One region of the Arthrobacter sp. USHLN218 genome, then DNA from elsewhere that is predicted to be linked to it. Evidence: riboswitches for the same ligand, from Rfam matches in the RefSeq annotation. Region 1 holds a riboswitch; each other region holds the start of a gene.
The links. Region 1 has a riboswitch for cyclic di-AMP ahead of WFH44_RS04010 (C40 family peptidase). Riboswitches for the same ligand answer to the same signal wherever they lie in the genome.

Region 1 (3,265 bases):
CCGAGGTGAAGATCCTCAAATAGGCGGCTCCGGCCGGGACTACCACGACGGAGACCAGGCCGGCCGGAATGACCGCGAGCAGGATCGGCACCCGGCGTCCGCCTAGCCAGGGGATCCAGCGGGGAAAGACGGAACCCCAGCGGCAAAGGAGCCCGAGCGTCAGGAGCGTGCCAAGCAGCGCCATCGAGGCCAGGGCGAGGCCTGCGTAGACCATGCCGGTCTCCTGCATCATGGCCAGGACCTCCGGGCTGATCCCCAGCGGGATCCCGGCCGCCCACGCGAACCGTGTGGCTCCGTAGACCGCGGGAATCGCAGCGGCGGCTATGGTCACGGGCGTGCCCCGTCGGCGGGTGGCGGCGGCGAACCGGCCGCCGCCGCCATTGCGGCCGCAGCGCAGGCACGCGCCGGAGGACTTCCGAAGGCTGGCGGCCGCGGTCATGGTCCAGAGCGCCACCCCGGCCAGCAGCACGAGCTGGTGCCCGACGATCGGCCAGCCGTAGTTTTCCGGCAGGGCAGCAGGATCGGTGAGCGCGAGCACCAGCAGGAAGGGAACATAACCCAGCATGGTCAGGATGCGGGTGTCCACGGCGAGCAGCAGGACCGCGGCCGCATAGAGGAGGGCAAACGCCACGGCGGCGCCTGCCAGCAGCCGGCGCGGGCGCCGGCGCACGTGGACCGCCAGCGCCAGCAGTCCGCCGAGCACGGCGCCCGCGGGCAGCAGGTACATGAGCACCTCGCCGAGCGGACCGTTCAGCGGGGCCAATTCCACGGGTACGGCGGGGTCGGCGAGCGGCAGCTTCCGGCCGGGAAGAACGACGGCGAAGGCGGCGGCGGCGTAGATGAGCGCGGCTACGGCGGTGAGCAGCGGCGCGGCGGAAACCGGTCCGCCCTCCCGTAGGCGGGACGGCTGGGGTGCGGCGGCCGGAACGCTATCCGACGGCGGCAGGGGACCGGGGGATGGTGCGGGTGAAGTAGTCATGGCTTCAGTCTGGCCAGGCCCGCCGCGCCGGAGATCCCCCGGACGGGCGGACCGGGTCCCCCGGAAGAGGGAATTCCGGGCTCCGGGGGTTAAAAGGAGCAGCTCCGCCGGAACGAATCCGACGGAGCTGCTCCGTGATCCCGGGACGGCCTATGGGGGAAGGGCCGGCCCGGAAGCCTAAGTTTTAGCGAGCGGTGTAGTAGCCGTCGACGCTCATCCAGCTGGTCGGGTGGACCAGGGTGCCGTCGCCCGGGTTCAGGGCGCTGACCATCTTGCCGCCGCCGAGGTAGATGCCGATGTGGCTTCCGCCGTTCTGCGACACCAGGTCACCCGGCTTCGGGTTGCTGGTCGGGGTCAGGAAAGCGGCCTGGGCCGCGGCGGTGCGGGGCAGCTTGATCCCGGCCTGGGCGTAGACCCACTTGGTGAAGCCGGAGCAGTCCCAGCCGGCCGGGGTGGTGCCGCCCCAGACGTAGGGGCTGCCGACCATCGACTTGGCGATGCCGGCAATGCCGGAGGTGGACGAAGCCGGGCTGATCTCGGCGCTGGCCAGGGAGACGTTCATGCTGCCGGCCGGGGCGGCCTGGACCTGCGGGGCCGGAGCCTCGGCAGCGGGGGCCTCTGCGGCGGGGGCGGGGGCGGCGTCGGCGGCGGCACCGGAGAGGGCGATGACGTCACCCGGGTAGATGATGGAATCCATGCCCAGGCCGTTCGCAGCGAAGACGTCTTCCAGGGCCACGCCGTGCTGGCTGGCGATGGCACCGAGGGTATCGCCCGGCTTCACGGTGTGGGAGGAAGCGGCGGACTGTGCAACTGCGGCCACGGCCTCGGAGGCGGCGGCTTCGGCGGCACCGGCCGGCGCCACGTAGGCGGCGGCGTGGTCCGGGGCCTCGCCGGCGGCGTTGGCAGCGGGCATGCCCGCACCGAGCATCAGGCCGGCACCGGCGGTGACAACGGCGGCGCCGCGGCCGACCTTGCCTGCGTTGGCCGAAACGGACTTGGTGGCCTCGCTGATGAGGAAGTTGCGGGCCGGGGTGGCGCGGTGGCGCGCCGAATTGTTCGTGAACACAGTTGTGCCTCTCCCAATGCCTACGAGGTGAGCTGTCGGGTTCGGATGGGAGTCACCCGGCCGTGGAGCAGTACGGAACGTACTCCTCGGCTTAACCCCAAGGGCTTCGTGGAAGCCCGAAAAACTTGGGTCCCCCGCCTCTGCCAGCGGTAACTGAACGGGCTCGAATTGTGGTGGCAGAGTTAGGCAATCCACTCGAGCTGGCCGGGTAGGGGCCCGACGCTTCGACAACACTACATAACGGTTTGGTAACCACCAACTCGAATCCGGGCAGATGTGGACAACTTCACATTCGGATTCTGTTCATCCACAGTTGGGAATTGATCGAGCAAATCCGGCCTGACTAGGACGGATGTACCCTCCGGGACGACGCCCAAAAGGGGGGTATTAAGACCGTAGAAAAATTTGAGATTGTCCGTTTCCACGAGGTCGGGGTCGGACGGCCAGCAGCCGATCACGAGACCGCCCACGCGCAGCTTCCTGGTGCCTAGGGCCTCGAGCGTCAGCAGCGTGTGGTTGAGCGTACCCAGGCCGCTGCGGGCGACGACGATGGTGGCCGAGTTGTCCGGGAAGCGCGCCGCCAGGTCCGCCAGGGTATGCCCCTCGCCGTCCAGCTCGACCAGCAGGCCGCCGGCGCCTTCGACCAGTACATGGGCGGCCGTTTCAGCCTCGGCCCGGATGTGCCGGACGTGGTCGTCCAGGCCGGGCAGGACCGCTCCCTCCCGGCGCGCGGCTGCGGGCGGGGCCATCGGGTGCAGCAGCCGGACGCCTTCGGAGACCCGGTCCACGCCGGAGAGTTCGCGGACCTCATCGATGTCTCCGGGCTCATCCGGAGCCACGCCGGTCTGCGCCGGCTTGTAGACCGCCACTGGCCCCTTCCGGTGGCCGGACAGCGCGGAGGCAAGCGCCGCCGTCGTCCTGGTCTTGCCCACGCCGGTGTCCGTGCCGGTGACGAAAATGATGCGTGGCAGCCCGCGGATTCCGGGGGCGGTGTCCGCTTCGAGGGGCTGTGGGCCGGGCTGTGTAGGGGTGGTCATGGGAAATCGGGCTCCTGCCGGACGACGACGGTATGGGGGCTCTGGAAGGACAGCAGGCGCAGCCACGCGGGGTCCGGTCCGTGCAGCCGCACCTCGGGCAGGGCACGGGCCGTCTCCTCGAGGACCAGCACGGTTTCCAGCTCGGCAAGCTTCGCGCCGAGGCACCGGTGCAGCCCGTGGCCG
Region 2 (3,265 bases), on a different contig from region 1:
CCACCTGGACGACAATCTGCCCGCAGCCGACCTCGAACTCACCGCGAACGACCTCCGGCGGATCGACGAAGCCCTCGCCGCCCTCGACCTCGTCGGCGCACCCCTCTCCGCCGGGCTCGACGCCGCCATCGACCGCGACCGCTAACCACAGGCAACCTACCGGCCCCGACTCCATCGAAGCCGGCCGGCTTAACACGCCGGCACTCATGGGGGTACTGACAGGCACTCCCAGGCGATCCATGCCCGGTGTTGACTGAAACCCGACACAACCACTAAGGAACCCCACCATGCGAGCAACACTGATGTACGGCGCCGGAGACGTGCGCGTCGAAGCCGTCCCCAACCCCGCCATCCAGGAACCCGCCGACGCGATCGTGCGCATCGTCGCAGGCTGCATCTGCGGCAGCGACCTGTGGCCCTACGCCTCCATGCCGCAGACCCCCGAGGGCGCGCGGATGGGTCACGAATTCGTCGGCATCGTCGAAGAACTCGGATCCGAGGTGACCGGCCTAGCGATCGGGGACTTCGTCATCGCACCGTTCGTCGCTTCCGACGGTACGTGCGATTTCTGCCGGGAGGGACTGCAGACCTCCTGCCGCCACGGGGCCCACTGGGGCGGACATGATGACGGGGGCCAGGGTGAATTCGCCCGTGTCCCGCAGGCCTCCGGGACCTTGGTCGTTGTCCCTGCCGGCTTCGATGAGAAGCTGATTCCGTCACTGTTGAGCCTCTCCGATGTGATGTCGACCGGATACCATGCGGCCAAGAAGGCCGGCATCGCGCCAGGCCAGACGGTCACGGTGATCGGTGACGGCGCGGTCGGCCTCTCAGCGGTCATCTCCGCCAAGCTGATGGGCGCCTCGCGCATCATCCTCATGGGACGGCACCCGGACCGCACGGACCTTGGCCGCGAATTCGGTGCCACCGACGTGGTTTCCGAACGCGGTGAGGAGGGCATCACCAGGGTCAAGGAACTCACGAACGGCGAGGGCACGCACGCCGTGCTCGAAGCCGTGGGCCTCAAGCCTGCGCTCGAGATGGCCATTGGCGTCGTCCGTGACGGCGGCGTCATCAGCCGCGTCGGGGCACCGCAGTTCTCCGACGTGCCGCTCGGGTTCCCCGAGTTCATGCGCAACATCACGCTCACCGGCGGCGTCGCGCCCGCCAGGGCGTACATCGACGAACTACTGCCGCTCGTGCTCGACGGCACCATCGAACCGGGCAAGGTCTTTGACCGGACCATTGGCTTGGACGACGTGCCTGCAGGCTATCGGGCAATGGCCAGCCGCGAAGCCCTGAAGGTACTCGTTCGCCCGTGACCCAGGTCCCGGGACCGACAATGGCCCCGGGACCTGCGTTTTGCCTGCTCAGCGCGTGCGTGAGCACGAACACATGTCACGGGTTTGTAACGATTCAGCAGGGGGCGATACGTTAGATGGCGCCATGCTCCGGACGGTGCCATGGCCTGGTGCGCACGCCGAACTCTGCCAGCGTACCTGTCCGTTCAATTGCACTGGCAGAGGTGGAGGAACCATCATCGGCGCCACCGGCGCCTTGGGGTGAAGTGCGGCCAGCCGAAGCAGTTCCTGCTGTGCGGCGGCCGCGCCGGGATGCTCTCTCTCGAATCCGACAGCTAACTTCTCAGGCGTGTAGAGAGGATTCCCGTGAAGATTCACTCATCGCGCGGTCGCCGGCGTGCCGGCTCCGCCGTTCCACCCGGCCGCCGCGTTCGCGGCCGCCGAAGCGCCGCCGCAGCCTCCTCTGCGGCCGGACTCTCCTCGGTTCGGAAGCCGGTGGCGTTCACCGGCATCGCCGCCGTCGCCACCGGGCTGGCAGCGGCCGTGGTCCTGCCGCTGATTCAGCCAGCGGAACCGGATGCCGCGGGCAACCCCTCGGACGCCAAGACGTTCACGACGACCGGATCGGTAGCGGTATCGACCAGCAGCACGACTCCCGCGTACGACCGGCCCACGGTGGACAGCAAGGCGGCCTCCACCGAGGCTGAACCAAAGCCGGCGGCAGGCGACGTGCTGCCGACCGCCGGCGCCGCTTCCCCGCAGGTCCCCGCGGCAGGAGCGAATGGCCCTGCCGAGGAGCCTGCTGCCGTCCCGACCAGCGACGGTGCGGGAGCAACGGGGACGCCGGAGGCTGCGAGCGCCCCGGCCACCGGCTCGACCCGGGACAAGGCGGCGGCCGCGACCGGTCCGTCCCGGGCCGCCACCGCGGACCCGACCTCGGTGCCGGAATCGACGGGCACGGCGGCGGCCGCGACCGGTCCGTCCCGGGCCGCCACCGCGGACCCGACCTCGGTGCCGGAATCGACGGGCACGGCGTCGTCCGCGCCGGCGAGCCCGCGCCCCACCGCATCCGCCACCCGCACCGAGCGGGCCGTGCCCGACCAGACCGCTCCGGCCCAGCGCAGCGCGCGGGCCACGACGTCGGTGTCTCCGAAGCCTGCTCCGTCCACCGAAACGACCGCTCCCGGTGGTCTTCCCGTGCCTGGCGTATCGGTGGAAATCGGCACTTCGGAGGGCGAAGCGGCGCTGGGGAAGCTTCGGGCAGTGCGCGGCGAGACCGTCGACGACCCGAACTGGCGCTGGATCCGCGCGCATCTGCACGGGCGCGAGGAAGAACGCAGCCGCTAGGCCCTCGTGCTGGTCCGCGGGGACAGAATCCCGCACGCCCCTGCCTCGGACCTGCGGCGGGAGTACGACGGCGGAACTCACGTTCCGCCGTCGTACTTGCTTGAGCTGCGGGCAGCTCAACGGCGGCTCGACCAATTCCCGGATGCGGGATTACCGTTGAGATGGAGTCCGATGATGGACGATTTCAACGCACTGGTGGACACGGCGCGGACGGCCTACGCCCGCGGTGACTGGCATGCCGCCTATCGGGATTTCGGGCGCGCCAGGGAGCTCTCCGGATTGTCAGCGGCGGATCTTGGCCTGCTGGGCAGCGCCGCCTGGTGGGTCGGGGAGGTCCGGGAATCGCTGTCCCTGTCCGAGGAGGTGTACCACCGCTTCCTGGACGGTGGCGAGCCGGCCGAAGCGGCCATGAAAGCGTTGAACCTGGGCCTGTTGTGGTTCATCCGGGGCGACCTCGTGATTGCCTCCGGCTGGGCCAGCCGGGCTCGGCGGATCCTGGCCGACATGCCGGAGGGGCCGGCGCAGGGCTACCTGCTGTACCTGGACGCGTCAATTGCCTTCGACTTCAGCCCCGACGGACCGGCGGCGCAGGCCGCGGCACGGCTGCAGGAGCTGGCCCG
Region 3 (3,265 bases), on a different contig from region 1:
TCGGTCCGACCACCGGGTCCCCGTCTTCGGCGATGACGCTCGCTTTGCCAGTGAGCACAAGGAGCAGCGCCCGGCGGAAGGTCACTACCGCCAGCGGCTCATATCCAGCGTTCAGAACGAGTGTGCGCATCGCACATTCCTGTTCGTCCGACCACGTCCGGTCAGCGGGATCACTGCTGTGCCCGGCCATGATGTTTCGTCACCGACAAGAGTTAGAGTAAGCGCAATTCGCGGCGCTGCGCTAATTCTTTCCGCTGCCGGACCGGCGCCGCTTCTCGCGGGCATCAGCTGAAACCTTTTGTCGCCACGCATTAACGACGGAACGCCGCACCGTTGCGGTGCGGCGTTCCGTGGACGCGTCGGCCGCCGGGATGCTGTGCAACCGGCCGGCTTAGGGTCGTGCTTAGGCGCTGGGACGGATGAAGACCGGGCCCGAGCCGATGTAGGCGTCGGCCAGGGTCGTGGTGTATCCGGTCCAGCCGCCGTGGATGGCCTGGCCGTTGCCCACGTAGATGGCGATGTGGGGAACGCCGGCTCCGGCGTCGTCGTAGTAGATCATGTCGCCCGGCTGGGGCGTGGAGACCTGGGTGCCGTAGGCGAAGAACTGGGCGGGGGCGAGGTCGCCGACGGAGATGCCTGCGGAGCGCAGGGCGTTCTCGACCATGGCGGTGCAGTCCTGGGAAACGCCGATCTGGCTGTAGGCGGAGGCGACCAGGGCGGCACCGATGCCGCTGGCGGCTACATCGGTCTTCTTCTCTTCCTTGGGGGCCGAGGCAGCCGGAGCTTCTTCGGCGGGTGACTCTGAGGCGGGTGCTTCTTCGGCGGGCGCCACTTCTTCAGCGACAGCTTCAACGACCGGTTCCGGCTCTTCCACCGGCGCCGGCGTGGAGCTGATGCTCGGGCGGTCGAATTCGAGGTCGGCGGTGCTGGAAGCCTGGACGGCCTCGACCTGGATGCGGGAGGGAGCGGAGGCGGCTGCCTGGACGGAGGCGTCGCGCTGGACGGCGGTTGCCTGGGCGGGAACGCCAACGGTCAGGACCAGTCCGGACGCAGCAGCGATGACCGCAGCCTGGCGACCTACGGAACCGGCGTTCGAGGAAACAGCCTTGGAGATCGTCTCCAACGGGCTGGTACGCACGGGGACGGCACGATGGCGACCCGTGACAGAAGTGTTCTTAGACACGATCAATACCTCTCCCCATGCCTGCGAGGTGAGCTGTCGGGTTCGGATGGGAGTCATCCGGCCATGGGCATTTCCGGCAATTGTCCGTAAATGGCCCAAAACTTAACCCCAAGGGTTTCTACTGAAACCCGTAAAGTGGTTCCCCCGCCCCTGCCATGCGAATTTTTTGTGCGAACGGACCCCGGTCGGTGGCAGAGCTCGGCAATCCATCCGGAGGAGCCAAATCATCTCTGCGATTTGGCACGAGTTAGAGAATATACGATCACCGGATATAAGTCACATTCAGATCACAGCGCGGCGACGGAACGATCACGACGGAAGCGTCGCAGGTCGGAACGATTCACCAACTGCGAGCAAAAGCCGGGCTAAACCGGCCGGAAGTGAATTCCGCCACAGCAGCCTAAGCACCGCGGAATCGTTGCGGAATGACAACGGAACGGACTTGGCATTGCGGAGAAAATTCCAGGCAGGGCAGGCCCGGCCATTTCGTCGGATACCGCTGCGGCCATTTCATCCGCCGCCGAGGAAAGGTTTAGAGCCAGCCCTTCGGATCCACCATGTCCCCATTCACGACAACTTCGAAATGGAGGTGGCAGCCGGTGGAATTGCCGGTCGTGCCGCTCTGGGCGAGGAGGTCGCCGCGGGTGACCTTGTCGCCCACCTCGGCACTGATGCTGGTGAGGTGGTTGTAGGTGGTCTTCAGCCCGTTGCCGTGGTCCACGACGACGCGGTTCCCATAGCCGCCTGCCCAGCCGGCTTCGGTCACGGTACCGCCGGCTGCCGAGTAGACCGGGCTGCCGCACGCTGCCCCGTAGTCCTGGCCGGTATGCATTTCCCCGGCGTAACCGGTAACCGGGTTGACCCGGAAGCCGAACGGGGAGGTCATCTTCATGCTGTCCATCGGCTGGGACAGCGTCCCTTCGCTGCCGATCGGCTTGGCGTCTTCCCCGGCGGCCACCATGACCTGCTCGAGCTTCGTGTCCGGGTCGAACGTGCTGCCCAGGCCGGTCCGCTGGAACTGGAGTTCGACCTCGGCCGCGGCAGTGACCGGCTGTCCGGAAACCGCGACCGCTCCTGCTGCCTCGGGCAGGTCCGCACCGGGGGCGGCCGTTCCGGCCGTCGTCGGCAAAATGATAGTCAGCGCCAGCCCCGAGGCAGCGGCGGCGACGGCAGCCTTGTGGCCTGCCCCGCGGAACGACGGCCTCGGTGATGCTGCAACTTCGGCGCGGCGGCGGCCGGTGGCTGCGGTGCGTGGCCGCCGGGCCGGAGCGGGCGCGGCTGAACGGCGCCGTCCCGTTGCTCTTAGTTCTGACAACAGTCTTCCCTCTCCTGGAAGCCTGCGAAGTTAGCTGTCGGGTTCGAGTAGAAGAAACTCGGCCACGCCGGGCATGCGGCATCAGCGGACAAACGCAGCTGGTGCCGAACCCGGGCGAGGCTTCACCCCAAGGCAGCTGAACGGTGCTGCCGTTTGGATGGGTCCTCCGCCCCTGTCGGATCGAGACGCTGATCCGCCGACAGGGTTCGGCTGCGGATCAGGTAACGCCAATGCATCGGCGCCAAGCACCAACTATAGGGGCATACCGCCGCAAGTGATAAATCCGTTATCCAACTCTGTGGATAACGGATTTATCCGTCGTGACCAGGGCGGAGACGTTCCTAGCCCAGGGCGACAAAGATGTGGGCTGCGACTTCGGGCGGAAGCTCGAGGGCTCCATCGATGCCGGGCACACGGACCGAGATGTACTCGCCGGCCGTGGCCAGCTGCAGCTCCGCACCCGGCTTGAGGCCGCCCTCTTCCAGCTGGACCAGCAGTTCCGGGTCCACCTGGATCGGTTCGGCCAGCCGGACGATGACCACCCGCTGCTCCGCCGAGTAGCCGCGCATGGCCTCGGTCAGGTTCACCATCCCGGTCGCGAATTCGGCGGCGGGTTCGCCGCCGAGAGCTTCGAGTCCGGGAATCGGGTTGCCGTAGGGCGATTCCTTGGGCCTGCCCAGCAGCTCATAGAGACGCTGTTCCACCCGCTCGCTCATCACGTGTTCCCAGCGGCAGGCTTCATCGTGGACATACGCCCACTCCAGCCC

Region 2: it holds a riboswitch for cyclic di-AMP, as region 1 does, so the genes downstream of both, WFH44_RS16910 (hypothetical protein) here and WFH44_RS04010 (C40 family peptidase) in region 1, are expected to answer to the same signal.
Region 3: it holds a riboswitch for cyclic di-AMP, as region 1 does, so the genes downstream of both, WFH44_RS20480 (C40 family peptidase) here and WFH44_RS04010 (C40 family peptidase) in region 1, are expected to answer to the same signal.

Annotation. Positions count from the first base shown of each region.
Region 1 is NZ_JBBCYT010000002.1:91,064-94,328, forward strand. Features, by position in the region: gene WFH44_RS04005 (hypothetical protein) at 1-979, opposite strand, end outside; gene WFH44_RS04010 (C40 family peptidase) at 1,164-2,045, opposite strand; cyclic di-AMP (ydaO/yuaA leader) riboswitch at 2,049-2,219, opposite strand; gene bioD (dethiobiotin synthase) at 2,279-3,082, opposite strand; gene WFH44_RS04020 (cytochrome P450) at 3,079-3,265, opposite strand, start outside.
Region 2 is NZ_JBBCYT010000007.1:270,323-273,587, forward strand. Features, by position in the region: gene WFH44_RS16900 (aldo/keto reductase) at 1-145, shown strand, start outside; gene WFH44_RS16905 (zinc-dependent alcohol dehydrogenase family protein) at 288-1,319, shown strand; cyclic di-AMP (ydaO/yuaA leader) riboswitch at 1,470-1,662, shown strand; gene WFH44_RS16910 (hypothetical protein) at 1,665-2,645, shown strand; gene WFH44_RS16915 (response regulator transcription factor) at 2,817-3,265, shown strand, end outside.
Region 3 is NZ_JBBCYT010000012.1:75,253-78,517, reverse strand. Features, by position in the region: gene WFH44_RS20485 (HNH endonuclease) at 1-130, opposite strand, end outside; gene WFH44_RS20480 (C40 family peptidase) at 404-1,183, opposite strand; cyclic di-AMP (ydaO/yuaA leader) riboswitch at 1,188-1,353, opposite strand; gene WFH44_RS20475 (M23 family metallopeptidase) at 1,716-2,312, opposite strand; cyclic di-AMP (ydaO/yuaA leader) riboswitch at 2,503-2,720, opposite strand; gene WFH44_RS20470 (metal-dependent transcriptional regulator) at 2,840-3,265, opposite strand, start outside.